DNA from 2 places in the Bradyrhizobium sp. Mp19 genome. Region 1 is predicted to be linked to the other one. Evidence: riboswitches for the same ligand, from Rfam matches in the RefSeq annotation. Region 1 holds a riboswitch; the other holds the start of a gene.
The links. Region 1 has a riboswitch for glycine ahead of QJT82_RS22895 (D-amino acid dehydrogenase). Riboswitches for the same ligand answer to the same signal wherever they lie in the genome.
Positions count from the first base shown of each region.

Region 2: another riboswitch for glycine. It lies ahead of gcvT (glycine cleavage system aminomethyltransferase GcvT); the one in region 1 lies ahead of QJT82_RS22895 (D-amino acid dehydrogenase).

Region 1 covers NZ_JASAUT010000021.1:94,700-109,406, reverse strand. Annotated here, with positions in the region: gene QJT82_RS22935 (alpha/beta hydrolase) at 1-648, opposite strand, end outside; gene QJT82_RS22930 (hypothetical protein) at 706-1,839, opposite strand; gene QJT82_RS22925 (zinc-finger domain-containing protein) at 2,074-2,319, shown strand; gene QJT82_RS22920 (FAD-dependent monooxygenase) at 2,327-3,529, shown strand; gene QJT82_RS22915 (hypothetical protein) at 3,569-4,003, opposite strand; tRNA gene QJT82_RS22910 (tRNA-Leu) at 4,228-4,314, shown strand; gene QJT82_RS22905 (ABC transporter substrate-binding protein) at 4,899-6,518, opposite strand; gene QJT82_RS22900 (M20/M25/M40 family metallo-hydrolase) at 6,784-7,914, shown strand; glycine riboswitch at 8,006-8,112, shown strand; glycine riboswitch at 8,116-8,230, shown strand; gene QJT82_RS22895 (D-amino acid dehydrogenase) at 8,297-9,655, shown strand; gene QJT82_RS22890 (ABC transporter permease) at 9,816-10,757, shown strand; gene QJT82_RS22885 (ABC transporter permease) at 10,761-11,648, shown strand; gene QJT82_RS22880 (ABC transporter ATP-binding protein) at 11,790-13,439, shown strand; gene QJT82_RS22875 (M81 family metallopeptidase) at 13,684-14,707, shown strand, end outside.
Region 2 covers NZ_JASAUT010000020.1:67,692-82,398, reverse strand. Annotated here, with positions in the region: gene QJT82_RS22115 (TrmJ/YjtD family RNA methyltransferase) at 1-434, opposite strand, end outside; gene QJT82_RS22110 (alpha/beta hydrolase) at 747-2,474, shown strand; gene QJT82_RS22105 (NADP-dependent isocitrate dehydrogenase) at 2,601-3,815, shown strand; gene QJT82_RS22100 (DUF3455 domain-containing protein) at 3,852-4,352, shown strand; gene QJT82_RS22095 (cyclic nucleotide-gated ion channel) at 4,446-5,696, opposite strand; gene alaS (alanine--tRNA ligase) at 5,708-8,395, opposite strand; glycine riboswitch at 8,598-8,686, shown strand; gene gcvT (glycine cleavage system aminomethyltransferase GcvT) at 8,828-9,973, shown strand; gene gcvH (glycine cleavage system protein GcvH) at 9,993-10,358, shown strand; gene gcvP (aminomethyl-transferring glycine dehydrogenase) at 10,515-13,388, shown strand; gene QJT82_RS22070 (thioesterase family protein) at 13,606-14,043, shown strand; gene QJT82_RS22065 (hypothetical protein) at 14,099-14,707, opposite strand, start outside.

The sequences.
Region 1 (14,707 bases):
AATGATCCGGCCGAGCGCTGACGCCGAGCCCGCGATCTCGTCCTTGCTGCCGACCGCGATCAACACCGGCACACGGATGCCGGCCGCCTCCTCGCGCGTCATCAGGCGGCGCGAACCGCGCAGGCAGGCGGCGAGCGCGCGGCGGTCGGAGCGGGTCTGGTCGGCAAAGGCGCGGAAGGTACGGCCGACCGGGTCGGTGACATCGTCGAGCGACGGCGCCTCCAGCGCCAGCGCGACCGTCTCGCCGGGGCCGCCGCCCTCGATCAGTCCGATGCCGATCCCGCCAAGGATCGCCGAGCGCACCCGATCGGGATTCTCTCGCGCCAGGATCGCCGTCATCCGCGAGCCCAGCGAATAGCCCATGATGTCGGCGCGCGTGATTCCGAGATGGTCCATCAGTGCGATCACGTCGCTGGCCATGGTCGCGATCTCGTACTGCGCGGCATCGTAGAGCTTGGCGGATTCGCCGTGGCCGCGATTGTCGAGCGCAATCACGCGACGGCCGGCCTTGACCAGATCCGACACCCAGGTCGGGTAGATCCAGTTGACGTTCTTGCTCGAGGCAAAGCCGTGCACCAGCACGATCGGTTCGCCCGCGCCTTCGTCGATATAGGCAATTTCAACATCGCCGTGATGGAAACTCGGCATCATCCATTCCGTTTCTTCTTGGGATTTGCGATTGGCGATCGACAGGCGACCGCAAGCCTAACCCTGGGCGGGCATACTCGCCAAGGTAGCCTGAGCGGCCATCTGCCGCTTCAGGCGCAGCGCCTTGCTTCGTCTGAGCCACCAGGCGGTGGCCCGTTCGGTGGTGGCCTTGATCGACGACAGGAAGCCGAACAGCGCCAGCAGCGCGCCGAACAGCCACATGGTGAGATTGAATGCGCCGGCGGCCAGCAGCAGCGCGCCGCGGCCGAGCAGCTTCAGGATCGCACGGGTCTGGCCGCCCTTCGCCTCGGCGATCCGCGCCGCCCGCGCGATCTCCTTCGGGTTCTCGGCGACCTTCAGCGTATCCCGCGCAGCGCGAACTCCGGCCGCCTCGCCGATGCGCCCGACGTCCTTGGCGACGCGCACCAGCGCGCCGGCCTTCTCGGCGCGGAAGGCCGCGCGGATCGCGGTTGCGGTTTGCACCGGCCGCAGCACCGAGCCGGAGACGAGCGCCTGGCGCAGCGCCGGCTGGTCGACCACCTCGCGGGTCGAACGCCCGGCCCATTCGATCATCCCCTCGCTCAGCCGTCCGGCCTTGCGCGTATCCTTGACCAGCGTCAGCCCGGCGCGCAGCGGCCCGGCGCCGCCGACCGACACATAGGTGGCCGCGGTCACGGCGAGCCCGGCGGCCGCGAGGCCGAGCACCAGCTGGTCGGTATCCTCGCCCATCACGAGGTGCTTGCCCTCGCGCACGACATCCCTGACATCGCCGAATACGAAGAGGTCGCCGGCGACCGTGCCGGACAGGCTTGCGACATCGTCGGCATTGCCGGTCACCAGGCCGGTGGCGAAGCCTTTGGCGAAATGCATGGTGGATGATTGCTCGGCGCGCGCGTCATCGACGCGCTTGGTGAGATCATCACCGAGCGCGATGTTCTTCTCGCCGGCGAGTTCGACAAAGCTGGCCGCAAGGTCGGCATCGCCGGAGGCCAGCGCCGCCTCGATATTGTCGGAGATCAACGCCGGGTTGTTGCGCAGCACGGAATTGAGCCTGATGTCGGCGAGCGCTGCGGGATCGTCCCGCGCCGCCAGTACGGTGCCGGCGTCACGGGCGTGCGGCCAAATAGCCGCGCCCACGGCAGCACTTGCTGCCACGCCGACCACCGCCAAGCTGACGCGCACCCGATTCATCCCGCTAAAACCTCTAGTTTTATTCGCCTTGGAGATAGTGTGCCGTTTTTGCGACACAACGGCTCCGACCAAAGGAGGGCTTCTCTGGGACGACAAGATTGTGTCGAATTTGCATGAGCAAATGAGCCATCGGGGCTCTAGGAATCAACTGTTCCCGTCAGTATGGTGCGCGGCATTTCGCGATGCCGCATGCTGTTGATTGCGTCCGCCCATCGTTGCCATCAAGGTGAGAATATGTCCGACCACGTCGTCCCGCACTTCCATAACGATGCCGGTGTCTCGGTGATCGAAATCGGATCGCAGGAGTTCATGTGCGTCGGCGCCAACCCGCCGTTCGACCACCCGCACGTGTTCCTCGACCTCGGCAATGACAGCGAGATCATCTGTCCGTACTGCTCGACGCTTTATCGCTTCGCGGCCGACCTCGCGGCCGGCGAAGCGCGGCCGCCGGAATGCGTGCTGAAAGACAAGGTCGCCTGACCGCTCCGTGGCGCTGACGCGAACCGTCATCGTTGCAGGCGCCGGGATCGGAGGACTGACGGCGTCGCTGACACTGGCGGCACAGGGTTTTCGCGTCGTCGTGCTGGAGAAGGCCGAACGGCTCGAGGAAGCCGGCGCCGGCATCCAGCTCTCTCCCAACGCCAGCCGCATCCTGGTCGAGCTCGGGCTCAAGGAACCGCTTGCGCGGCGCGCGGTCACGCCTGAATGCGTCAACATCCTGAGCGCGCGGGCCGGTGGCGAGATCGCACGGATGCCGCTTGGCCAGGCCGCCGAGTTCCGCGCCGGCGCACCCTATTGGGTGATCCACCGCGCCGATTTGCAGGCCGCGCTGCAGGCCGCCGCGAGCGACCATCCCGATATCGATCTGCGGCTCGGCTGCCAGTTCGAGGATGTGACCAAACATGCGCGAGGCCTCACCGTCGTCCAACGCCGCGGCAATTCACGGCAGGAGGAATTGGCCGTCGCGCTGATCGGTGCCGACGGCATCTGGTCGTCGGTGCGTGGGCATTTGTTTCCGGATGTACAGCCGCAATTCTCCGGCCTGATCGCCTGGCGCGGCACGCTGGACGCCACCGCCCTGCCGCATGAATACACCGCACCGCGCGTGCAGCTCTGGATGGGACCGGACGCGCATCTCGTCGCCTACCCCATCTCGGCCGGACGCCAGATCAACGTGGTCGCGATCGTATCGGGCACCTGGAACCGGCCGGGCTGGAGCGAGCCCGGCGACATCAACGAGATCAAGGGTGCATTCGCCACCGCGCGCTGGCCCGCGACGGTGCGGATGCTCATCGGCGCGGTCGACGGCTGGCGCAAATGGGCGCTGTTCACCCTGCCCGACATCGGCCGCTGGAGCGAAGGCGCGGTGACGCTGCTCGGCGATGCCGCGCATGCGATGTTGCCGTTTGCCGCACAAGGCGCCGGCATGGCGATCGAGGATGCGGCCGTGCTCGCCAGGGCCCTGAGCGACAGCACCGGGGAAAACACCGCGGGCATTCCCGCCGCGCTGAAGCGCTACGCACGGGTGCGGCGCGGGCGCGTGCTGAAAGTGCAGCGCCTGGCGCGGCAGCAGGGCCGCATCTATCATTTGGGCGGGCCGGCGGCGATCGCGCGCGATCTGGCGATCCGCGCCATCGGTCCGGAGCGCATGCTGGCGCGGCAGGACTGGATTTACGACTGGCGCGCCTGAGTTCGGCCAATCACGACCGGCTCGTCCGGAAACGCCGGCTTAGTGGACGAGGCCTCGTGGCGCGCGCGGGCCCTTCGCCGCCGGCGTCGGGGCAGCGGGTGCCGCGGCCACAGGGGTGTCCGGCGGGCTTTCATGGCACTTGCCCTTGCGCCATGCCTCATCCGCCAGCTTCTGCTGGGAGTGGATCGAGATCAGCTCGTTGCGATAGACCATCTCGGAGACGACGGTACCGCCGACGCCGGTCTCCGCCTTGGCCATCAATTTTTCCTGATCCGCCGCGCGGGTCTTGAGATTGCTGCGCTCGTTCTCGAGCTGCTTGCAATCATAGAGCTCATATTTGGCGGGATCGGCGAATGCCGACGGCACGCTGTCGCCGATCTGCGCGCAGCCGGAAACGCCCGCGGCCGAGACGAGCAACGCAATGACGGCCGCCGCGCGCGGCAGCTTCGGGCGGCGTGGGAAACGAACAGACATTCAGCTTTCTTAACCGGACAGTGTTGAGATTGCCTAAAGCAGCCACCGGTGTCCGGATTGAGGCTCAATCGCGGCGGCGCGCTGCTTATCCCAATGCTCGGCCGCCGAGGCAAATGGAATTGCGGGCGGCCGCTTAAGCCTTTGAAAGCTCACCTGTTAGCACTGGATAATGACAATTCCACTCCGCGCCCAAACGCGCTAGAAATCGGCGCGCCTGGCGCAACGCGGACGTGGCGGAACTGGTAGACGCAAGGGACTTAAAATCCCTCGATGGCAACGTCGTGTGGGTTCGAGTCCCACCGCCCGCACCAGCCTTCGCATGCCGTGCACGGACCCACCAGGCGGGCCAGCATCGCGATGCTCGCCGCCTCGTGTTTTCCGGCTGTGGCGTGGTTCACACGCCGCGATCGCTGACCATCGTAGTCTTCCCGCATTGGAATTCCGGCCGCTCATTTCGCGGCCGTCGCATTGTGAAATCAATTTGGTCGGAGATCGGCGATGGCGATTGCAAACTGCAATCGGATTGCAAACTGCAATCGGATTGCGACCGGTATTGGACCGACGCAGCTCACGAGCTTGTCGAGCCCGAGCAGTATGAGACCAGACCACGGCGATTAGCGGTCGCCGGTTCGGAACTCATGCACTGGGTATTCGTTGTCATGCCGCAATTGGAGCATGACGATGCCGAACGACGATCCATCCGCGCAGCGCGCAACCGAACAATGCGATCAGCGCAAGGAGCGCCCCTCCCCGCCGCACAGCGCGCCACCAGGCGGGCCACCGCTTAGCGACGGACTGGAGCAGCTTCGCGACAGCCACACCTGACAAGCGACAGCGAAAGAAAGAAAAATGGCCGGGACGAGGTCCCGGCCATTCGTTTTGCGTTGAGCCGCGCCTACTCGGACTTGTCGATATTCCAGAAGATCGGCGTCGCCGGACCGTCGAGCACACCGGTGAGCGACTTCCGCCACGCGCTCGGAATGGTGTACTGGCCGAGCGGAATGTAGATCACCTGATCGTAGGCCTCGGTCTGGATTTCCGCGGCGATCTTCTTCTTTTCCTCAGCCGAGCCGGCGCGTGCGAACTTGTCACGCAGCTCCTCGATCTTCGGGTCTTCGGCCCAGCCGAACCAGCCGCCATTCTTGCCGCGCCCGGTGATCGACGCGTTGACGATCGGATCGGAGACGTCGGCCGCGACCCAGTTGGTGAAGAACATGTTCCAGCCGCCTTCCTTCGGCGACTTCTGGCTGGCGCGGCGGGTCACCACGGTCTGCCAGTCGGTGGCCTGCAGGTCGACCTTGAAGCCGGCCTCGCGCAACTGCTGCGCGGCCACGACAGGCTGGGCCTTCAACGTCGTGACGTCGCCCGGCGCCATGATCACCACGGGGGTGCCGTCATAGCCGGACGCGGCGAGCGCCTTCTTGGCTTCCGCCAGGCCGTTGCCCTTCACCAGCGTTTCGGCCCCGACGTCGGTCTCGAGCGGCGTGCCGCAGACGAAGAAGGCGCCGCAGATCTTCTGGTACTTGGCGTTGCCGACCAGCGCGTCGAGCACGTCCTTCTGGTTCATCGCCAGGAACGCAGCCCGGCGCACCTTCGGATTGTCGAACGGCGGATAGAGGAAGTTCATGCGTCCGAGGGTCTGGAAGCCGAACTTGTTCAGGACGTCGATCTTGAGATCCGGATTGGCTTCGAGCACCGGCAGCATGTCGAACGGAAGGTTCTCCATGAAATCGATGTCGCCGGATTGCAACGCATTCACCGCGGTCTGGGCATCGGCCATCGTGACCCACTCGACGCGGTCGACCTTGACGACCTTGCCGCCCGCGGTCCAGCTCGCCGGCTCCTTGCGCGGCACGTAGTCCTTGTTCTTCTCATAGACCGCCTTCACGCCCGGCTGGAATTCCGCCTGCACGAATTTGAACGGTCCGGAGCCGATCTGTTCCGGGATCGGCTTGTCCGGCGGCGTCTCGGCAAGACGCTTCGGCATCATGAACGGCACGCGCGACGACGGCTTGCCTATCGATTCCAGCACGAGGCCGTAGGGTTCCTTCAGCTTCAGCGTGATGGTCTTGGCGTCGGTCGCCTCCAGGCTCGCGACGAAGTCCATCAGCTTCTGGCCCATGCCGTCGACCTTGCCCCAACGCTGCAGCGAGGCGACGCAGTCTTCCGCGGTGACCGGCGCGCCGTCGTGCCACTTCAGGCCGTCGCGCAGCGTGAACGTATAGGTCAGCTTGTCGTCGGAAACCTTCCAGTCCGCCATCTGCGGCTGGATCTTGAAATTGGAATCCGTCGCCAGCAGCGTGTCATAGATCATGTAGCCATGATCGCGGGTGATGTAGGCCGTGGTCATGATCGGATCGATGACGCGCAGATCCGAGTGCATCACCGCGGTGATGGTCTTGCCCGCGGCCATCGCCTGCGGTGCGAAAGACAATTCCTGCGGTGCGAACGACAGCGCGAGCGCCGTCAACGCAGCCGCTAGCGTGCGGTGTTTCCAACGCGAGATAGGGAACATGCAATCTCTCCTGACGTGTAACTGGTCAAAGCCGGCTTATTCGTTATGCATGCGGTTCGTTATTTAGGCGAACTAACATGCTGTATGGCTTGTGAAATCGAGACTTGCACCAAGCGCCAAGCGCGTCAATCGGTTTCAGGTCGCATCGGACGTACACAAACGAATGAGGCCGCACGCCAGATTCTGGCTTTACAAAATCGTCGGCTGAGATTTTCGTAACGCGCGCGCGATGCCGGCGCCGTCAGAACAACAAGAGAGAACAACGATGAACCCCGCCAATCTCCCCTTTGATTCCGAAACGATGCTGCAGGGCCTGCGCAACTGGGTGGAATGCGAAAGCCCGACCTGGAACGCGGCCGCGGTCGAGCGCATGCTCGATCTCGCCGCCCGCGAGATGGCGATCATGGGTGCGACGATCGAGCGCATCGCCGGACGCCAGGGCTTCGCGGGCTGCGTCCGCGCCCGTTTCCCCCATCCGAAACAAGGCCAGCCCGGCATCCTGATCGCCGGCCATCTGGACACCGTGCACCCGGTCGGCACCATCGAAAAGCTGAAGTGGCGGCGCGAGGGCAACAAGTGCTTCGGGCCGGGCATCTTCGACATGAAGGGCGGCAACTATCTGTCGATCGAGGCGATCAGGCAGTTGGCGCGCGCCTCCTTCACGACACCGCTGCCGATTACCGTGCTGTTCACCCCCGATGAAGAGGTCGGCACGCCGTCGACGCGCGACATCATCGAGGCGGAAGCCGCGCGCAACAAATACGTGCTGGTGCCGGAGCCCGGTCGGCCGAACAACGGCGTCGTCACCGGCCGCTACGCGATCGCGCGCTTCAATCTGGAAGCTACCGGCAAGCCCAGCCATGCCGGCGCGACGCTGTCTTCCGGGCGTTCCGCGATCCGCGAGATGGCGCGGCAGATCATCGCCATCGACGGCATGACCACCGAGGACTGCACCTTCTCGGTCGGCATCGTGCATGGCGGCCAGTGGGTCAATTGCGTCGCGACGACCTGCACCGGCGAAGCGCTCAGCATGGCCAAGCGCCAGGCCGATCTCGACCGTGGCGTCGAGCGCATGCTGGCACTGTCGGGCACCGCCAACGACGTGACCTTCAAGGTGACGCGCGGCGTCACCCGCCCGGTGTGGGAGCCCGATGCGGGCACCATGGCGCTGTATGAAAAGGCAGAAGGCCTTGCGGCGGCGATGGGTCTCGATCTGCCACACGGCAGCGCCGGCGGCGGCTCGGACGGCAACTTCACCGGCGCGATGGGCATCCCCACGCTCGACGGCCTCGGCGTTCGCGGCGCCGACGCACATACGCTCAACGAGCACATCGAGGTCGACAGCCTCGCCGAACGCGGCCGCCTGATGGCGGCGCTGCTGGCGACGCTGGACTGACATCGATTGCACTGCACAACACGTTGGCACTGCCGGATCGAAATTTAGCCTTGTCCATTTTTAAGGCTTCGCCTACGGTCCGGCCGTCCAACGCGACGATGCGGGAGAGATCGAAGCGACAACATTCGTGTTGTTGCCTTCGGCGCCGACGGAGCAACCGCCCCGGAAACTCTCAGGCAAAAGGACCGTATCGTCAGGACGATCTGGAGAGAGACGAACATGGCCGCACATCAAGGGCCATGACGTCCACCGAAGGGGATAGTTCGCTTCTGGCCCCGGCCCGATGCGGATCAAGCTCTCAGGTACCGTGACAGATGGGGCGCCGAATGCCGGTTTCACCGGTGGTTCGGCGACTCTAACCCACGGGAGCCTGAAGACCATCATGCCACATATCGCGATTATCGGCGCCGGCATCACCGGCGTAACGACGGCCTATGCCCTGCTTGAACGCGGCTACAAGGTGACTGTCCTCGACAGGCATCGCTACGCCGCGATGGAAACCTCGTTCGCCAATGGCGGACAGCTTTCCGCCAGCAACGCCGAAGTCTGGAACAGTGCTGCGACCATCCTCAAGGGTCTGCGCTGGATGCTCAGAAGCGACGCGCCGCTGCTGATGAACCCGAAGCCGAGCTGGCACAAATATTCCTGGATCGGCGAGTTCGTCGGCCACATCGGCCGCTATCGCAGCAACACCATCGAGACCACGCGGCTCGCAATCGAAGCGCGCAAGCACCTGTTCTCGATCGCACAGCGCGAGAACATCGCCTTCGATCTCGAGCGCCGCGGCATCCTGCACGTCTATCACGACAAGGCCGGCTTCGAGGCCGGCCTCAAGGTCAACACGCTGCTGCAGCAAGGCGGGCTCGACCGCCGACCTGTGACCCCGGACGAAATCCGCGTCATCGAACCCGCGCTGCAGACAACCTGCTATGGCGGCTTCTTCACGCCGTCGGACGCGACCGGCGATATCCACAAATTCACGCGTGGGCTTGCCGACGCCTGCATCCGCCGTGGCGCGAGCTTTGTCCATGAAGCCGACGTCGACACAATCGCACGCGGCGATGACGGCTTCCGCATCGGCTGGAACGAAGTTGCTTCAGATGATGCTGCGGTCGCGACGCGGCATCAATTGCAAGCGGACGGGATCGTGATTTGCGCCGGCGTGGCGAGCCGCCACTTCGCCAGCCTGCTCAACGACCGCGTCAACGTCTATCCGGTGAAGGGTTATTCGATCACGGTGCAGCTCGATGCGCCGCAAAGCCGGAATGCGGCCCCAACCGTCAGCCTGCTCGATGAAGCTGCGAAGATCGTCACCAGCCGGCTCGGCGCCGACCGTTTCCGCGTCGCCGGCACCGCCGAGTTCAACGGCTTCAACCGGGACATTCGCGCCGATCGCATTCAACCGCTGGTGGACTGGGTGCGACATCATTTCCCAAAGATCGATACGTCGAAAGTCATGCCCTGGGCAGGCCTGCGCCCGATGATGCCGAACATGATGCCGGTGGTTCGCGCCGGACGGATTCCGGGCGTGTTCTACAACACGGGCCACGGTCATCTCGGCTGGACGCTGTCGGCGGCGACGGCGCAGATGGTAGCCCAGGCGATCGACGATTGGCGCGACCTCGACACGCCGCCGATGGCGCCGTCGTTCGGTGCCGGGCTCGATGTGCCCGCCGACGCGCGCAAAGCTGAAATCAATCCACCTTCCAGTGGACTGCTTCGAACTTCACCGGAGGAATAATCGCGGCCAACAGGACTGATTAGCTGCACCGCAAAAACCGCAGCACCGATGGCATGGGACTTGCTCAAGTTCTACCGTGAGTCTGCTACCATCTGTGCTACGGTCTGGTGTGCAACGGTCCCGCTGGGGACTTCATCGACCACAACCCAACGGATCAAATTTGCTCGGATATCTGCTTCGCCGCATCCTCGCCGCCATTCCCGTGATGGGCGTGGTGGCTCTTTTCGTGTTCCTGTTGCTGCGGCTGACGCCGGGCGACCCGGCCGCCATCCTCGCCGGCGACAACGCGACGCCCGAACAGCTTGAACGCATTCGGACCTCGCTTGGTCTGAACGAGCCGATCTACATCCAGTTCTATACCTGGGTCGCCAAGTTGCTGCACGGCGACCTCGGCGTCTCCCTGATCTCGAACAAGCCGATCCTCGAGATGATCGGCCCGCGCCTCGAGCCGTCGATCTCGGTCGCGCTGGCCACCATCATCCTCTCGATCCTGGTCGCGGTGCCGCTCGGCGTGATCGCGGCGTGGAAACACGGCACCTGGATCGACCGCTTCGTGATGGGACTGTCGGTGCTCGGCTTCTCGGTGCCGGTGTTCGTGATCGGCTATGTACTGATCCAGATCTTTGCGATCGATCTGCGCTGGGTTCCAGTGCAGGGCTTCAAGAGCATCTCGGCCGGCTTCGGCCCGTTCTTTGAGCGCATCATCTTGCCGACCTGCACCCTCTCCTTCATCTACGTCGCCCTGATCGCGCGCATGACGCGGGCCTCGATGCTCGATGTGCTCGGCGAGGATTACGTGCGCACGGCGCGGGCCAAGGGCATCGGCGAGACCGGCGTGCTGCTGCGCCATGCGCTGCGCAACGCGGCCGTGCCGGTCATCACCGTGATCGGTTCCGGCTTCGCGCTGTTGATCTCCGGGGTCGTCGTCACCGAAAGCGTGTTCAACCTGCCCGGCATCGGCCGCCTCACCGTCGATGCGGTGCTGGCGCGCGACTATCCGGTGATCCAGGCGATGATCCTGTTGACGTCGGGTATCTACGTCGCGGTCAATCTGTTGATCGACCTCGCCTACACCCTGCTCGATCCTCGTATCCGGTACTGAGCAATGGCGATCGAAACCCTTCCCGAATCCTCTATTCCCGTCACCCGGCCGTTCCGCGTCAAGTTCGGCTTCCTGACGTCGACGCCGATCATCGCGATTGCGACGATCAGCCTCGCCCTCATCATCCTGATGGCGATCTTCGCGCCGCTCCTTGCGCCGCACGATCCCCTGCTGTTGACGCCGTCGCAGCGGCTGAAGCCGTCGAGCGCGCAATATCTGCTCGGCACCGACGCCTATGGGCGCGACCTGTTGTCGCGCATCATCTACGGCGCACGGATCTCGCTGGTGATCGGGCTCGGCGCCGCCGTCTGCTCGATCGCCATCGGCCTCCTGATCGGCCTCGTCGCCGGCTTCTTCCGCTGGGTCGATGCGGTGCTGATGCGCGTGATGGACGGCTTGATGGCGATCCCCGCCATCCTGCTCGCGATCGCCGTGGTGTCGCTGTCGGGTGCCAGCATCTGGACCGTGATGGTTGCGATCACCATCCCCGAGATCCCACGCGTGGCGCGGCTGGTGCGCTCGGTGGTGCTGACCGCACGCGAGGAGCCTTATGTCGAGGCCGCGATCTCGCTCGGCACCAGCCTGCCGAAGATCATGTGGCGGCATCTGATGCCGAACACCATCGCGCCGCTGATCGTGCAAGGCACCTATGTCTGCGCGTCCGCGATCCTGACCGAGGCGATCCTGTCGTTCCTCGGCGCCGGCATCTCGCCGGAAACGCCGACCTGGGGCAACATCATGGCCGAGGGCCGCGCCTATTTCCAGGTCAAGCCGTCGCTGATCTTCTGGCCGGGGCTGCTGCTCTCGATCGCGATTCTCAGCGTCAACCTGATCGGCGACGCCGCGCGCGACGCGCTCGATCCCCGCATGAAGCAGCGTGAGGGCAAGTGACGGCTTCAATGCCAATTGAAGCCGTCATCCCGGGGCGGTGCGAAGCACCGAACCCGGGATCTCGAGATTCCGGGTTCGATGCTTCGCATCGCCCCGGAATGACAGTGGACAAATTCCGTCGCCGCGCCAAGAGAACCTGACATGACCAACGTCGTCCTCGACATCAACAATCTCGTCGTCGGTCTCGGCCGCAAGGCGGATGCGCATCGCATCATCGACGACCTGTCGCTACAGGTCCGTGAAAGCGAGACGCTCTGCCTGGTCGGCGAAAGCGGCTCGGGCAAGTCGGTGACATCGCTCACCGTGATGGGCCTGCTGCAAAAGGGCACGCTGGTGCCGTCCGGCGGCAGCGTCAAACTGGTCGGCGAGGAACTGCTCACCGCCAGCGACCGGCGGCTGCGCCAGCTCCGCGCCACGCGGATGGCGATGATCTTCCAGGAGCCGATGACCGCGCTCAATCCCGTCGTGCCGGTCGGCCGCCAGATCGACGAGGTGCTGCGCGCCCACACTGATCTCGACGCCCGCGCGCGGCGCCAGAAGATTTTGGCGATGATGGAGCATGTCCGGCTGCCGGACGTCGAGCGCATCTTCTCCTCCTACCCGCATCGCCTGTCGGGCGGTCAGCGCCAGCGCATCATGATCGCGATGGCATTGGTTCTGGAGCCGAAACTCCTGATCGCCGATGAGCCGACTACCGCGCTCGACGTCACCACGCAGAAGCAGATCCTCACCTTGATCCGCGATCTGCAACGCGATCACGGCACCGCTGTTCTGTTCATCACCCACGACATGGGCGTGGTGGCCGAGATCGCCGACCGCGTCGCGGTGATGCGACACGGCCGCCTTGTCGAAACCGGCCCGTTGCAGGACGTGCTGCGCAATCCGAAGATGGAGTACACCCGCAACCTCTTGTCCTCGGTGCCGAGCCTGGTGCCGCGCGCGCCGCGCCCGGAGACGACCGAGCCCGTGGTGCTGGAAGCCAACGAGCTCAGCAAGGTCTACCGGGAGCGGTCGCTGTACGGCAAAGCCCGCGAGGTCGCCGCCGCCAGTAACGTTACCCTCACCTTGCGCAAGGGCCGCACGCTCGGCATCGTCGGCGAAAGCGGTTCCGGCAAGTCGACGGTCGCGCGCTGCATCGTCCGCCTGATCGATCCGACCTCGGGCGGGGTGCGCCTCGCCGGCCGCGAGATCTCCGACCTGTCGCGCCGGCTGCTGCAGCCGCATCGCCAGAAGATCCAGATCATCTTCCAGGATCCCTACCGTTCGCTCAATCCCCGCGTCACCGTCGGCGAGAGCATCGCGGAAGGCCCGGTCAATTACGGCATGCCGCGCAAGGATGCGCTGGCGCGGGCGCGCGAGCTGCTCGAGCTCGTCCATTTGCCGCCCGACGCGATCTCGCGCTATCCGCACCAGTTCTCCGGCGGCCAGCGCCAGCGCATCGCGATCGCGCGCGCGCTGGCGCTCGATCCCGACGTGCTCGTCGCGGATGAGGCGGTGTCCGCGCTCGACGTCTCGGTGCAGGCGCAGGTGCTGGACCTGCTTGACGAAATCCAGCGGCGACTGGGCATCGCGCTGCTGTTCATCACGCATGATTTGCGCGTCGCCGCACAAATCTGCGACGACGTCGCCGTGATGCAGCATGGCCGCGTCGTGGAACAGGGACCGGCCGCTGAGGTGCTGACCAATCCGCAGCAGGCCTATACCCGCGCGCTGCTCGATGCGGCGCCCGGACGCGGCTGGGATTTTGCGAATTTCCGCCCGGTTTCGGAAGGCCTCGTGGCAACGGCCTAAGTCTTTAGCCTTAGCCTCACGACGTACCTTTGGGCCCTCAATACGCCCATAGGGCATGCAAATCCGGAAGTGCTCCACGGCTTGCGCTTGGCGCGACGACACGCTTAACGTCGCGCGCTAGAGCGTGGCCCTGACGGTGGACACCGGTCTTCCCCAGAGATCACGCTCCAACCAACGCGATGAGATCATGACGCGCGTCGTTGTGATCGCATCATGATCGAAGAAACGTATCGAGACCAACTTGATGACCCGCATTGCCGTTGGCGGCTTCCTGCACGAGACCAATACCTTCGCACCGACGAAGGCAACCTATGACGATTTCGTGCATGGCGGCGGCTGGCCGTCGATGACACGTGGCGCAGACGTGCTCAAGGTCATGCGCAAGATCAATGTCGGCCTTGCCGGGTTTGTCGAGGCGGCGGAAGCCAATGGCTGGGAGCTGGTGCCGACGATCTTCGCTGCGGCGAGCCCGTCGGCCCATGTCAGCAAGGATGCGTTCGAGCGGATCGTGACCGAAATGGTCGACGGCATCGCCGCGGCCGGACCGATCGACGCCGTCTATCTCGACCTGCACGGCGCCATGGTCACCGAGCATCATGACGACGGTGAAGGCGAGACGCTGGCCCGCGTGCGCAAGGCGATCGGCAACGACCTGCCGCTGGTGGCGAGCCTCGATCTGCATGCGAATGTCTCACCGAAGATGATCGAACATGCCGATGCGCTGATTGCCTACCGTACCTATCCGCATGTCGACATGGCCGAAACCGGCCGCGCCTGCGCCCGGCATCTGGCGCTGATGCTCAAGTCCAGGCAGCGCTTCGCCAAGGCATTCCGGCAATTGCCGTTCCTGATCCCGATCAGCTGGCAATGCACCAACGACCAGCCCACAAAAGGCATCTATCAAAAGCTCGCCGCGCTCGAGAGCGACGCCGTGCCGACGTTGTCGTTTGCGCCGGGCTTTCCGGCCGCCGATTTCAGGGATTGCGGACCGAGCGTGTTCGCCTATGGCCGGACCCAGGCCGAAGCGGATGCAGCCGCCGACAAGGTCGTCGCCCTGGTCGAGAGCCATGAGGATGATTTCGACGGCCGGATCTATTCGCCCGACGACGGCGTGCGGCTGGCGATGGAACTGGCGAAATCGTCCAGCAAGCCGATCATCATCGCCGACACCCAGGACAATCCCGGCGCCGGCGGCGATTCCGACACCACAGGCATGCTGCGCGCGCTGGTGCGCAACAGAGCGAGTGCCGCAACCGGCGTGATCTATG
Region 2 (14,707 bases), on a different contig from region 1:
ATGATGCGGTTGGCGAGCGCGACCTCCTCATTGGTCAGGCCGGCGCGCTCGCGCCCGAACAGGATGCCGGCGCCGCCGCCGGATGCGACATGACCGACGATCTCACCCGCCGCGCCTTCCGGCCCGACCACCGGCTTGGCCTGGTCGTGGGCCCGGGCGGTGGTCGCAAACACCAGCGTGAGATCGGCGATCGCCTGCTCGACCGTGTCGAACAGCTCGACGGAACCGATGATGTGGTCGGCGCCGGCGGCCGCGCGCTGGGCGGCAATGTTCGGCCAGCCGTCGCGCGGGTTGACGATGCGCATCCTCGACAGCGCGAAGTTGCCCATCGCGCGCGCGGCCATGCCGATGTTCTCGCCAAGCTGCGGCTCGACCAGGATGACGACGGGACCGGCAAGGTCGTGCCCTGCCTTGGTCTTGTCGGTGCCGGACATCTCGCTTCACTTTCTGATTCAACGTCTGAAGATTTTGAATCAGCTTCCAAAGCGGCTGATTCAAAATCTCAAGCAGGGGCCCAAGACCGCATCGACCAGCTTTGCACCGGTTTTGCGCGAGACCATTTTCTCCAAGGAGATAACAGGGTTAGCGGCGTTTGCGAATCCTCAATCGGAGTCCCAATCGCACGAAGCGAAGGCTGCCGCTTGCGCACTTGGCCTTCGGATAGGCTATCAACCACAACCAAAGCGAAGCTGTAAAGGCACGCTTGAGACGCCGGTTGAACGGCGAGGCACCTTGGGGGGACGACGATGCTGGGCAGATGGACGCTGGCGATTGTGGGCCTGATCTTGATCGTGGCGGGGGGCCTGCTCGCCCACTTCACGCAGATCGCCGGCGGCATCCGGATCGAGGATGTGCGCTTCAAGGGCGCCAAGGGCAATACCATGAGCGCCCTGCTCTACATCCCACCGAATGCCACGCCGCAGATTCCGGCGCCCGGCATCCTCGCCGTCCACGGCTATATCAATTCGCGCGAGACCCAGGACGGCTTCGCCATCGAGTTCGCCCGCCGCGGCTACGTGGTGCTCGCGCTCGACCAGACCGGCCACGGCTATAGCGACCCGCCCTCCTTCGCCAACGGTTTTGGCGGACCTGACGGCCTCGCCTATCTGCGAAGCCTCCAATTCGTCGACAAGGAGAATATCGGGCTCGAGGGCCATTCGATGGGCGGCTGGACGGTTCTCGCCGCCGCGGCAGCGATGCCCAACGACTACAAGTCGATGGTGCTGGAGGGCTCGTCCACCGGCAAGCCGTTCGCCGCCGAGGGCACGGCGAACTGGCCGCGCAACACCGCGCTGGTGTTCGCGCAGTACGAGGAATTCCCCGACCTGATGTGGGGCGTCCAGCTCGCGCGCGACGTCACCAAGAGCCCAAAGCTCTGGGCGCTGTTCGGCACGCAGGGCGCGGTCGAGCCGGGCAAGGTCTATGGCGATCCGGCCAACGGCACCGCCCGGGTGCTGTACACCCCGGCGATGACCCATCCGGCCGAGCACATCTCGCATGAGGCGATCGGCTACAGCCTCGACTGGTTCGCCAAGACATTGAAGGGCGGCACCTCGCGGCCGGTCGACGACCAGATCTGGTTCCGCAAGGAGATCGGCACGCTCATCGCCCTCATCGGTTTCATTGCCCTGGTCATCGGGACGTTCGACGGGCTGCTGGAAGCCAGGATGTTCTCCCGGCTGCGGCTGCCGGCGGTTGCCGACGGCACGATGCCGCCGCATCAGGCCGCGAGCGGCCGGCGCTGGACCACGGCGTTCATCCTGTCCGCCTTCATCCCGGCGCTGACCTATTACCCGGCCTTTGCGCTGGGCGGCACCTTCGTCACCCCGAGCGCGTTCCTGCCGCAGGGCATCACCAACCAGATCCTGGTCTGGGCCATCATCAACGGCCTGATCACGCTCGCCCTGATGCGGTTCGCCCCGAAGCGCACCAGCCGGACCGGCCTCGTCGGTCAATCCGTCGTGATCGCGCTGGCTTCGGTCGCGGTCGGCTATGCCGCGCTGTGGCTCGCCGACCTCGCCTTCAAGATCGACTTCCGCTTCTGGATCGTCGCACTCAAGTTGATGAGCGCGAAGCAGTTCCTCATCTTCCTGATCTATCTGATTCCGTTCACGGCGTTTTTCGTCGTGGCGCTGCACGTGCTGCACCGGAATTTCTCGACCATGGATGCGCCGCGCGGGGCGCTGTACCTGACCAACATCCTGGCGCTGACGTTCGGTTTCATCGTGTTGCTGGTGCTGCAATACGGCACGCTGTGGCTGACGGGGAAGCTGTTCAACCCGGTCCCGGACCCCGGCTTCGTGCCGCTCTCGACCATCGTCGCGATCCAGTTCGTGCCGCTGCTCGCGATCGTCGCCGTGATCGCGACCTTCACCTGGCGGCGGACCGGATCGAGTCTGCCGGGCGCCCTGATCGCGGGCCTGTTCGTGACCTGGTACATCGTCGCGGGGACGGCCACTCAGGTCCCATTTTAGGTGAAAAGATGGGCTGAAAGTGCATAACCCCTCCGCTTCCGCCCGCCCCCGGGCGGTGCTATAGCGCAGGCATCTTTTCCACCCCCGCCGTCAAAAGCGCGCCGTTCCCAAGAGGGCCTCCCCGTCATGGCAAAAATCAAGGTATCCAACCCCGTCGTCGAGCTCGATGGCGACGAGATGACCCGGATCATCTGGCAGTACATCAAGGACAAGCTGATCAACCCGTTTCTGGATGTCGAACTGCTCTATTTCGATCTGGGCATGGAATACCGCGATGAGACCAACGACCAGGTGACCATCGACGCCGCCGAAGCCATCAAGAAGGTCGGCGTCGGCGTCAAATGCGCCACCATCACCCCCGACGAGGCCCGGGTGAAGGAATTCGGCCTGAAGCAGATGTGGAAGTCGCCGAACGGCACCATCCGCAACATCCTCGGCGGCTGCATCTTCCGCGAGCCGATCATCTGCAAGAACGTGCCGCGCCTGGTTCCCGGCTGGACCAAGCCGATCATCATCGGCCGTCACGCCTACGGCGACCAGTACCGCGCCACCGACATCAAGTTCCCCGGCAAGGGCACGCTGTCGCTAAAGTTCGTCGGCGAGGACGGCACCGTGATCGAGAAGGAAGTGTTCAAGGCGCCCGGCGCCGGCGTCGCGATGGAGATGTACAATCTCGACGACTCCATCACCGATTTCGCCCGCGCCTCGTTCAACTACGGCCTGATGCGCAACTACCCGGTCTATCTGTCGACCAAGAACACGATTCTGAAGGTCTATGACGGCCGCTTCAAGGACATCTTCCAGGACGTCTTCGACCGCGAGTTCAAGAAGGAATTCGACGCCAAGGGCCTGACCTACGAGCACCGCCTGATCGACGACATGGTGGCCTCGGCGCTGAAATGGTCCGGCGGCTATGTCTGGGCCTGCAAGAACTATGACGGCGACGTGCAGTCCGACACCGTGGCCCAGGGCTACGGCTCGCTCGGCCTGATGACCTCGGTGCTGCTCACCCCGGACGGCAAGACCGTGGAAGCCGAGGCCGCCCACGGCACCGTGACCCGCCACTACCGCGAGCACCAGAAGGGCAAGGAGACCTCGACCAACTCGATCGCGTCGATCTTCGCCTGGACCCGTGGCCTCGCCCATCGCGCCAAGCTCGACAACAACGAGGCGCTGGCGAAGTTCGCCACCACCCTGGAGAAGGTCTGCGTCGCCACCGTCGAGGAGGGCTACATGACCAAGGACCTCGCGCTCCTGGTCGGCGCCGACCAGCGCTGGCTCTCGACCACCGGCTTCCTCGACAAGGTGTCCGACAACCTCGTGAAGGCGATCGCGGCCTGAGGCCGTCATCCCGGGAAGACAGGTGCGAGCATGACCATGGCCCTTGTCAGAGCCGTCGTGCTCGCATCGTTCTCGCTCACCGGGTCGGCGGCATTCGCTGCCGATCCGCTGCCCGACGCCGTCGCGGCGCCCGGCGAGTCCCCGGTTCTGTCGGTCCATGCCGAGGGCGTGCAGGTCTATGAGTGCAAGCCGGTCACCGACGGCAAGCTCGCCTGGTCGTTCCGCGAACCGGTCGCCACCCTGATTGCCGACGGCCGCACGGTCGGCCGGCATTACGCGGGTCCGAACTGGGAGCATGTCGACGGCAGCGCCGTGACCGCCCGCACCGCCGGCAGCGCACCCGGCGCAACGCCTTCCGACATTGCCTGGCTGAAGCTCGACGTGATTGCCCATCGCGGCAACGGCCTGCTCTCCAGCGTCGCAACCGTGCAGCGGATCAACACCTCGGGCGGTGAGCTCAGCGGGGCCTGCGACAAATCAGGCGCGCTGAAGGGCGCGGCATATTCGGCGGATTACGTGTTCCTGCGACGGGACTAAGCGTTTTCGAGCGAAGTGGATACCGGTTCGCGTGAAGAAAACGCGTCAAACGAAGAATCAAGAGCCTCGTTCCGATTCAATCGGAATGAGGTTCTAGTCGCGGATGCCGCCGTCGGTCTCGCGCGGCGCCTGGGCGATCTCTGCGGCGGCCAGGTCGCCACCGGCCGCGAGCGGATCGGCAAGCCGCGCCTCGGCGGTCTCCCGGACATGCGCGGCGAGCGCCGGCATGCGCTCGATCAGGGCATGGAAGTCCTGCGCATCGAGCACCAGGAGCTTGGTCTTGCGCGTCGCCGTCACCGTGCCGGAGCGGCTGGTTCGCCGCAGCAGCGCGATCTCGCCGAAGAACGCGCCGTCGGCAAGCCGCACAAGCTGGCTCGGCAGGTCGATCTCGACCTCGCCCGCGGTGATGAAATACATCGATGACGCCGCATCGCCGCGCCGCACCAGCACCTCGCCGGCCTCGATGGTCTGCGACCGCAATAGCCGCATGATGTCGGAAATATCGGCGGCGCCAAGATGCGAGAACAGCGGCACCCGCGCCAGCATGCCCCAGGTCACGACGAAGTCGCGGCGCCGGACCTCGTCGGCGAACGCAGTCGAGATGATCGCGACCGGCAGCGCGATCATCGCGAAGCCGACCACGATCGCGACCACCGTGACGGTCCGGCCGAGCGGCGTAATCGGGATGACGTCGCCGTAACCGACGGTGCCGAGCGTCACGATCGCCCACCACATCGCCTGCGGCATGGTGCCGAACTTGTCCGGCTGCACTTTGTGCTCGATGGCATAGAGCAGCGAGGCGAACAGCAGCACCGCGCCGGTCAGGATCACGACGCAGCCGAACAGCGTGCGCCGCTCGGCATGCAGCGCCGCCAGCAGCGAGCGCATCGCGGTCGAGTAGCGCACCAGCTTGAGGAACGGCAGCATGCCGAACAGCACCAGCGCGGTCTTGTCGCCGATCGCAAGCGCGATGGCCGACGGCAGGAAGGCGAGCAGGTCGATCACGCCGAGCGCCGAGAAGGCGTATTCCAGTCGCGCCCGCGCCGGCGTCATGTCGCGCAGCGAGTGGCCGACCACGCTCCAGAGCCGCGCGGCATATTCCAGCGCGAAGGCGATGACCGCCACGATCTCGATGGTCGTCAGCAGCCAGCCGAACTGCGCGTCGATCTCGGGCACGGAGGCCAGAATCGCCGCCAGCACGTCGACGGCGATGATGGCGACGATGACCCGGGCAAACCGCAAGCCGCCCGAATGCGGCAGATCATCGCGTTCGAGCAGCTCGTAGAGACGGTCGCGCAGCCCGGGATCGCTGATCGTGGGCTTGAGCGGAGCCGTCGCCACGATCAGCCTCTCCGTCAGGCGCCGGCCGATGCCTGTTGAGTCATGGCCTGTTCGATCGCCGACAGCGCGGCATCGGCCTTGGCGCCGTCGGGCCCGCCGGCCTGCGCCATGTCGGGCCGGCCGCCGCCGCCCTTGCCGCCGAGCACCTCGGAGCCCTTGCGCACGAGCTCGACCGCGTTGAACCGCGCGGTCAGATCGGCGGTGACGCCGACTACGATGCCGGCCTTGCCGTCCTCGGTGACGCCGACGATCGCGACCACGCCCGAGCCGATCTGCTTCTTGCCGTCGTCGACGAGACTCTTCAGATCCTTGGTCTCGACGCCCTCGACCGCGCGCGCGAGCAGCTTGACATTGCCGACCTCGCGAACGGCTGAGGCGGCGCCGTTCGACGCACCGCCACCGCCCATCGCGAGCTTCTTGCGGGCGTCAGACAGATCGCGCTCGAGCTTCTTGCGCTCCTCCATCAGCGCGGCGATCCGCGCCGGGACGTCGTCGATCGTGGTGCGCAGCTCCAGCGCCGCGGTCTTGGCCAGCGCGATGGTGTCGTTGGCGTGCTTGCGCGCGTGATGCCCGGTCAGCGCCTCGATGCGGCGCACGCCGGACGCGACCGCGCCCTCGCTGGTCACCGAGATCATGCCGATGTCGCCGGTGCGGCGGACATGGGTGCCGCCGCAGAGCTCGACCGACCAGCCGAGCGCGTTCTGGCCGTGATCGCGGGCGCCCTTGCCCATCGACACGACGCGGACCTCGTCGCCGTACTTCTCGCCGAACAGCGCACGGGCGCCGGCCTCACGGGCATCGTCGACACCCATGACCCTGGTCGTGACCTCGTCGTTCTCCAGCACGACATCGTTGGCGATGTCCTCGATCCGGGCGAGCTCTTCCGGCGTGATCTGCTTCGGATGCACGAAGTCGAAGCGCAGCCGGTCCGGCGTGACCAGCGAGCCGCGCTGGGCGATGTGATCGCCAAGCACCTGGCGCAGCGCCTCGTGCAACAGATGCGTCGCCGAATGGTTGGCGCGGATCGACGAACGCCTCGCGTGATCGACCTCGAGCTGCAGCGCGGTGCCGACGCCGAGCGTGCCCTGCTCTACCGTGCCGAGATGCACGAACAGATCGCCGGCCTTCTTCTGCGTGTCGGTGACGCGGAACTTGACGCCCTCCCCGGTCAGCACGCCGGTGTCGCCGACCTGGCCGCCGGACTCGCCGTAGAACGGGGTCTGGTTCAGCACGATCGCGCCGCTCTCGCCGGCCTTCAGGCTCTCGACCTCGGCGCCGTCCTTGATCAGCGCCGTCACCGCGCCTTCCGCGCCCTCGGTCTCGTAGCCGAGGAATTCGGTCGCGCCGAGCTTCTCGCGCAGCGGGAACCAGATCGCCTCGCTCGCCGCCTCGCCCGAGCCTGCCCAGGAGGCACGCGCCTTCACGCGCTGCCGCTCCATCGCGTCGGTGAACGACGCCTGGTCGACGCTGATGCCGCGCGACTTCAGCGCGTCCTGCGTCAAATCCAGCGGGAAGCCGTAGGTGTCGTACAGCGTGAACGCGGTGTCGCCGTCGAACATGTCGCCCTTCTTGAGGCCCGCGCTCTTCTCGTCGAGGATCGACAGGCCCCGCGCCAGCGTCTTGCGGAAGCGCGTCTCCTCCAGCCGCAGCGTCTCCTCGATCAGCTTCTCGGCGCGGACCAGATCCGGATAGGCCTGGCCCATCTCGCGGACCAGCGCCCAGACCAGGCGATGCATCAGCGGCTCGCTCGCGCCCAAAAGCTGCGCATGGCGCATCGCGCGGCGCATGATCCGGCGCAGCACGTAGCCACGGCCCTCGTTCGACGGCAGCACGCCGTCGGTGATCAGGAACGCCGACGAGCGCAGATGGTCCGCGATCACCCGATACGACCCAACGTTCTGCTCGTTCGGACCGTGCCCGAGGGTAGACGCGGCGGCATCAATCAGGTTGCGGAACAGATCGGTCTCGAACACGCTCTCGACGCCCTGCAGGATGGCCGCCATGCGCTCCAGCCCCATGCCGGTGTCGATCGAGGGACGCGGCAGCGCCACGCGCTCCTCCTTCGTCACCTGCTCGTACTGCATGAACACCAGGTTCCAGAATTCGAGGAAGCGATCGCCATCCTCCTCCGGGCTGCCCGGAGGTCCGCCCCAGATGTGCTCGCCGCGATCGATGAAGATCTCGGAGCACGGACCGCACGGGCCGGTGTCGCCCATCGCCCAGAAATTGTCCGAGGTCGGGATCCGGATGATGCGGTCGTCCGAGAAGCCCGCGATCTTCTTCCAGTAGCCGGCCGCCTCGTCGTCGGTGTGGTAGACGGTGACCAGCAGCTTGTCCTTCTTCAGCCCGAAATCCTTGGTGATCAGATTCCAGGCGAGCTCGATCGCGCGCTCCTTGAAGTAATCGCCGAACGAGAAGTTGCCGAGCATCTCGAAGAAGGTGAGATGGCGCGCGGTGTAGCCGACATTGTCGAGGTCGTTATGCTTGCCGCCGGCGCGCACGCACTTCTGCGACGTCGTGGCGCGCTGATAGGAGCGCTTCTCGACGCCGGTGAAGACGTTCTTGAACTGCACCATGCCGGCATTGGTGAACATCAAGGTCGGGTCGTTGCGCGGAACCAGCGGCGACGAGGCCACGATCTCGTGGCCATTCCCCTTGAAGAAGTTCAGAAATGTCGACCTGATGTCGTTGACGCTGCTCATGTTCATCCAATCGGAAAAAGGGGCCGGCCAGCCGCAAAAAGGCGTCATTTTCCGGCCGAACGCTTTTAGACATTGCCAGCTGCGGTGTCCAGAAACTGTGCAGGCGGATCATGGGCTTGCCGCGGCAGCACAAAGCCCATTGGATAGTTGCTGCAGCTGCGTTGACAGTCTTGGTGGCGACGTGTTTTCTACCTACCTATACCTAGTCACGTCGGGAGAGACCGGCCTTACCGCCGGCGCCGAAGGAGCAACCGCCCCGGAAACTCTCAGGCAAAAGGACCGCGTGACGTCTGACATCTGGAAAGAGACGCTGGGATTCGCCCTGATGCGTCCGCCGACGGGATAATACTCTCAGGCACAGCGACAGATGGGGCTTTCTGCAGGTTTCTCAAGGGGAAATAGGTCCCCGATGGGAACCGCGAGGGCCCTGTGATGCTTGCACGCGAAACTTCCCCGCTGAAACAGACCCCGCTGCACGCGCTGCACCTGGCGCGCGGCGCCAAGATGGTGCCGTTCGCCGGCTACGACATGCCGGTGCAATATGCGGCCGGCGTGCTGAAGGAGCACCTGCACACCCGCAAGGAAGCCGGCCTGTTCGACGTGTCGCACATGGGCCAGCTCGTGCTGAAGGCCAAATCCGGCAAAGTCGCCGATGCTGCGCTCGCACTGGAAAAACTGGTGCCGCAGGACATCGTCGGCATCGCGCCGGGACGGCAGCGCTACGCGCAATTCACCAACAATGACGGCGGCCTGCTCGACGACCTGATGGTCGCGAATTTCGGCGATCACCTGTTCCTGGTGGTCAACGCCGCCTGCAAGGCCGAGGACGAGGCGCATCTGCGCGCTAGCCTCGCCGACACTTGCGAGATCGTATCGCTGGCCGACCGCGCGCTGATCGCACTGCAGGGGCCGAAGGCCGAATCGGCGCTGGCGAAACTTTGTGCAGATGTCAGTTCGATGAAATTCATGGACGCTGGTCCGCGCCGCGTCGGCGACGTCGACTGCTTCGTCTCGCGCTCCGGCTACACCGGCGAGGACGGCTTTGAGATTTCCGTGCCCGCAGACAAGGTGGAAGCCGTGGTCACCGCGCTGCTCGACAATCCCGACGTGCTGCCGATCGGGCTCGGCGCGCGCGACAGCCTGCGGCTCGAAGCCGGGCTTTGCCTCTATGGCCATGACATCGACACCACGACGACGCCGGTCGAAGGCGCGCTGGAATGGTCGGTGCAGAAGGTTCGCCGCAGCGGCGGCGCCCGCGCCGGCGGCTTCCCGGGCGCCGACAAGATTCTCGCGCAGTTCGCAGATGGCGCCGCGCGCCGGCGGGTCGGCCTGAAGCCCGACGGCCGCGCCCCGGTGCGCGAAGGCGCCGCATTGTTCGCCGATGCCGCCTCGACCGAACAGATCGGCAAGGTGACCTCGGGCGGCTTCGGCCCGAGCCTCAATGCGCCGGTCGCGATGGGCTATCTGCCGACCGCCCTTTCCGCCGTCGGCACCACCGTTTTCGCCGAAGTGCGCGGCCAGCGGCTGCCGCTGAAAGTCGCCGCCACGCCCTTCGTCCCCAATACCTACAAACGCTAAACGCCAAAGGATCGATCCCATGACGACGCTGTACACATCCGACCACGAATGGCTCCGCATCGAGGGCGACGTCGCCACGATCGGCATCACCGACTATGCGCAGTCGCAGCTCGGCGACGTCGTGTTCGTCGAACTGCCCAAGGTCGGCCGCAGCCTGAAGAAGGCCGAGGCCGCAGCCGTCGTCGAATCCGTCAAAGCCGCCTCCGACGTCTACGCGCCGATCACCGGCGAGGTGGTCGAGGTCAACGACGCGCTCGCCGCCGAGCCCGCGCTGGTCAATTCGGACGCCGGCGGCAAGGCCTGGTTCTTCAAGATGAAGATTGCCGACAAGGGCGAGCTCGGCGGCCTGATGGATGAGGCCGCCTACGCCGCGCACACCGCCTGAGAGAATGAAGCAGATTGCCACCACACACTCACTGTCATCGCCCGACTTGATCGGGCGACCCAGTACGCCGCGGCCCTTCAGCTCAATCACTGATGTCCCGGCGTACTGGATACCCCGCTTTCGCGGAGTATGACGGCTGACAACGAGGACCACGTCATGAACGCGCCCTTCAAGCCGATCAACGAAGCCGCCACCGATTTCGTCCGCCGCCACATCGGACCGTCGCCGCGCGACATCAACGCGATGCTGGAAACGGTCGGCGCCGCGAGCCTGCAGGCGCTGATGAATGAGACGCTGCCGGCGTCGATCCGCCAGAAGGCGCCGCTCGATCTCGGTCGGGCGCTGAGCGAGACCGAGGCGCTCGCGCATATGAGCGAGCTCGCCGCGCAGAACCAGGTGTTCACCTCGCTGATCGGCCAGGGCTATTCCGGCACCATCCTGCCCGCGGTGATCCAGCGCAACATCCTGGAGAACCCGGCCTGGTACACCGCCTATACGCCGTACCAGCCGGAGATCAGCCAGGGCCGGCTCGAGGCGCTGTTCAACTTCCAGACCATGATCTGCGATCTCACCGGGCTCGATGTCGCCAACGCCTCGCTGCTCGACGAGGCGACCGCGGCGGCCGAAGCGATGGCGCTCGCCGAGCGCCACTCGCAGGTCAAGGCGAAGGTGTTCTTCGTCGACAAGGAGGTGCATCCGCAGACGCTGGCGGTGATGCGCACGCGCGCCGCGCCGCTCGGCTGGGCGCTGGTCGTCGGCGATCCCCTGACCGAGCTCGACAACGCCGACGTGCTCGGCGCCCTGTTGCAATATCCGGGAACATCGGGCGCGGTGCGCGACCTCAAGCCTGCCATCGCATCGCTGCGCGCCAGGGGCGCGCTTGCGATCGTCGCGGCGGACCTGCTGTCGCTGACGCTGCTCACCTCGCCCGGCGAGCTCGGCGCCGACATCGCGATCGGCTCGGCGCAGCGGTTCGGCGTGCCGATGGGTTATGGTGGACCGCACGCCGCCTACATGGCAGTGCGCGACACGCTGAAGCGCTCGCTGCCCGGCCGCCTCGTCGGCCTCTCGGTGGATTCGCGTGGGCAGCCCGCCTATCGCCTTGCACTGCAGACCCGCGAGCAGCATATCCGCCGCGAAAAGGCGACCTCGAACATCTGCACCGCGCAGGTGCTGCTCGCCGTGATCGCCTCGATGTATGCGGTCTATCACGGTCCCGAGGGCTTGACCCATATCGCACGCGGCGTGCATCGCCGCGCCACCGTGCTCGCCGCCGGCCTGCGCAAGCTCGGCTTTGCGCCGACCAGCGAAGCGTTCTTCGACACCGTGACGGTCGAGGCCGGAGCGAAGCAGATCGAGATTGTCTCCCGCGCGCAGGCGGAGCGGATCAATCTGCGCATCGGTGCGACCACGCTCGGCATCGCGCTCGACGAGACCACGACGCCGGAGACCGTCGAGGCAGTATGGCGCGTGTTCGGCGGCAAGCTCAGCTTTGCCGAGATCGAAGCGGCCGCGCGCGAGGCGCTGCCGAAGGATCTGCGGCGCTCGAGCGCCTTCCTCACCCATCCGGTGTTCAACACCCACCGCTCGGAGACGGAGCTGCTGCGCTACATGCGCAGGCTCAGTGATCGCGACCTCGCGCTCGACCGCGCGATGATCCCGCTCGGCTCCTGCACGATGAAGCTCAACGCCACCACGGAAATGATCCCGCTGACCTGGCCGGCGTTCGGCAATCTGCATCCGTTCGCGCCCGCAGATCAGGCCAAGGGCTATCACGCGCTGTTCAAGCGGCTGGAGCAGTGGCTGTGCGACATCACCGGCTATGACGCGATCTCGCTGCAGCCGAACTCCGGCGCGCAGGGCGAATATGCCGGACTGCTGGCGATCCGGGGCTATCACCTTGCGCGCGGCGAGCCGCACCGCAAGGTGTGCCTGATCCCCTCCTCCGCGCACGGCACCAATCCGGCCTCGGCCGCGATGGTCGGCATGGACGTCGTGGTTGTGGCGTGCGATGCGCGCGGCGACGTCGACGTCAACGATCTCCGCGCCAAGGCCGAGAAGCACTCCGCCAACCTTGCCGCGGTCATGATCACCTATCCGTCGACCCACGGCGTGTTCGAGGAGCATATCCGCGAGATCTGCGACATCGTGCATGCGCATGGCGGCCAGGTCTATCTCGACGGCGCCAACATGAACGCGCAGGTCGGGCTCTCGCGGCCCGGCGATTACGGCGCCGATGTCAGCCATCTCAATTTGCACAAGACCTTCTGCATCCCGCATGGCGGCGGCGGCCCGGGCATGGGCCCGATCGGTGTGAAGGCGCATCTTGCGCCTTATCTGCCGGGTCATCCCGCAACCGACGGCACGACGGCGCACGCCATCGGCCCGGTGTCGGCCGCGCCGTTCGGCTCGGCGTCGATCCTGACCATCTCCTACATCTACATCCTGATGATGGGCGGCGAAGGCCTCACGCGCGCCACCGAGATCGCGATCCTCAATGCCAACTACATCGCCGCACGGCTGCAGCCGCACTTCCCGGTGCTGTACCGCAACGAGCGCGGCCGCGTTGCGCATGAGTGCATCGTCGATCCGCGGGCGCTGAAGACGACGAGCGGCGTCACCGTCGACGACATCGCCAAGCGGCTGATCGATTACGGCTTCCACGCGCCGACCATGAGCTTCCCGGTGGCGGGCACGCTGATGATCGAACCGACGGAATCGGAGTCGAAGTTCGAGATCGACCGGTTCTGCGACGCCATGATCGCGATCCGCGACGAAATCGCGGAGATCGAGAAGGGCCGCTGGAAGGTCGAGGCCTCGCCGCTGCGCCACGCGCCGCACACCGTCCACGACATTGCCGACGATGACTGGAACCGGGCCTACACCCGCGCCGAGGGCTGCTTCCCGGCCGGCGTGTCGCGGTCCGACAAATACTGGAGCCCGGTCGGCCGCGTCGACAACGTCTATGGCGACCGCAACCTGGTATGCTCATGCCCGCCGGTCGAGGACTACGCGCAGGCGGCAGAGTAAGCGCCCTTCTCGTAGCCATTGTTGTAGGATGGGTAGAGAGCAGCGAAACCCATCACTGCTGATCACGCTCCGTGAACGATGGGTTTCGCGGAGTTTATCATCGGGCCGCGCTTTGCGCGGACCCGTTGGCTCTACCCATCCTACGGTCCAGCGATCGTAACGTCCCTGCTAACTGCGGGACGAACGATAGCGAGGGCCGCCCGCGGCAGGAGGAAACATGCGCGAGGAATTCTGGTTTCATTTCCCGTTCCGCGTCCGCTATTCCGAGGTCGACGCGCAGGCCGTGGTGTTCAACGCCCACTACCTGACCTATTTCGACACCGCGATCACGGAATATTTTCGCGCGCTCGGCTATGATTATCTCGGCGAAGTGGCGCGGACCGGGATCGACTTTCACACCGTGAAGTCGGTCGTCGAATACAAGGCGCCGATTCGGTTCGACGAGGACATCGAGGTCTGCGTACGCGTCGCGCGGATCGGCCGCTCCTCGATCAATCTTGCGCTCGCGATCTTCGCCAAGGACTCCCATGACCTGCGCGCCACCGGCGAGATCATCTGGGTCGCGACCGACCAGAAAACGCACCAGTCGGTCGCCGTGACCGAGGACTTGCGGGCGCTGATTGCGAGCCGCGAAAAGGCGCTGGCGCGGGGGTAAGCGGACAATCCGAATTGCGCGGATTGAGTCGCAACGGTCCAATCCACGATCGGTGCTAGTGCTTGAGTAGCGCGGGGGCCCAGCGCCAAAGGCTGTCGTTGGTGAGATGCGTGCCACCCCACCAACGATCGATCGGATTGTGGCGACTGAAGTCCTCCTTATGGGCAAGGACAGCCTCGCCGAATTCAGTCAGCGACAGCCGGCTTCGCTGATACGCCTCCATACGCGCGCGCAAATTCTCAGGGGCGATGACGCGTAGCTCATCATCGAGCCCGGCGATCGCGGGCCGCGGCCCATGCGCGAGCCCCTGAAGCAGCGTGCCGATTTCCATGTCGGTGAACACACCGCGTTGACGAAAGCCGCGAAGGTAGAACAGCCCGTTCGTCCCCATGAAGCCCGCCGCAATCAGTTCGAGCAGTCGCAGTTCGGTCGCGCCAAGTCCCGATCCGCTCCACGGAAGCTCCTGGAGCAAATCAAGCAGCGCCGGCCTCAGCAAGGGAAAGCCGCTGAGGTCTCGATGCAGCGTATCGAAGCAGGCCTCGGGCGTTGCCGCTCGATACGCCTGCCAACAGAGACTTGCAGTCTCGAGGTCGGCAGGCCGTATGTTGATCAGCGGCACCTCGTTCCATCCGCGCCATGTCTCGTGCATCATCGACAGATCGAA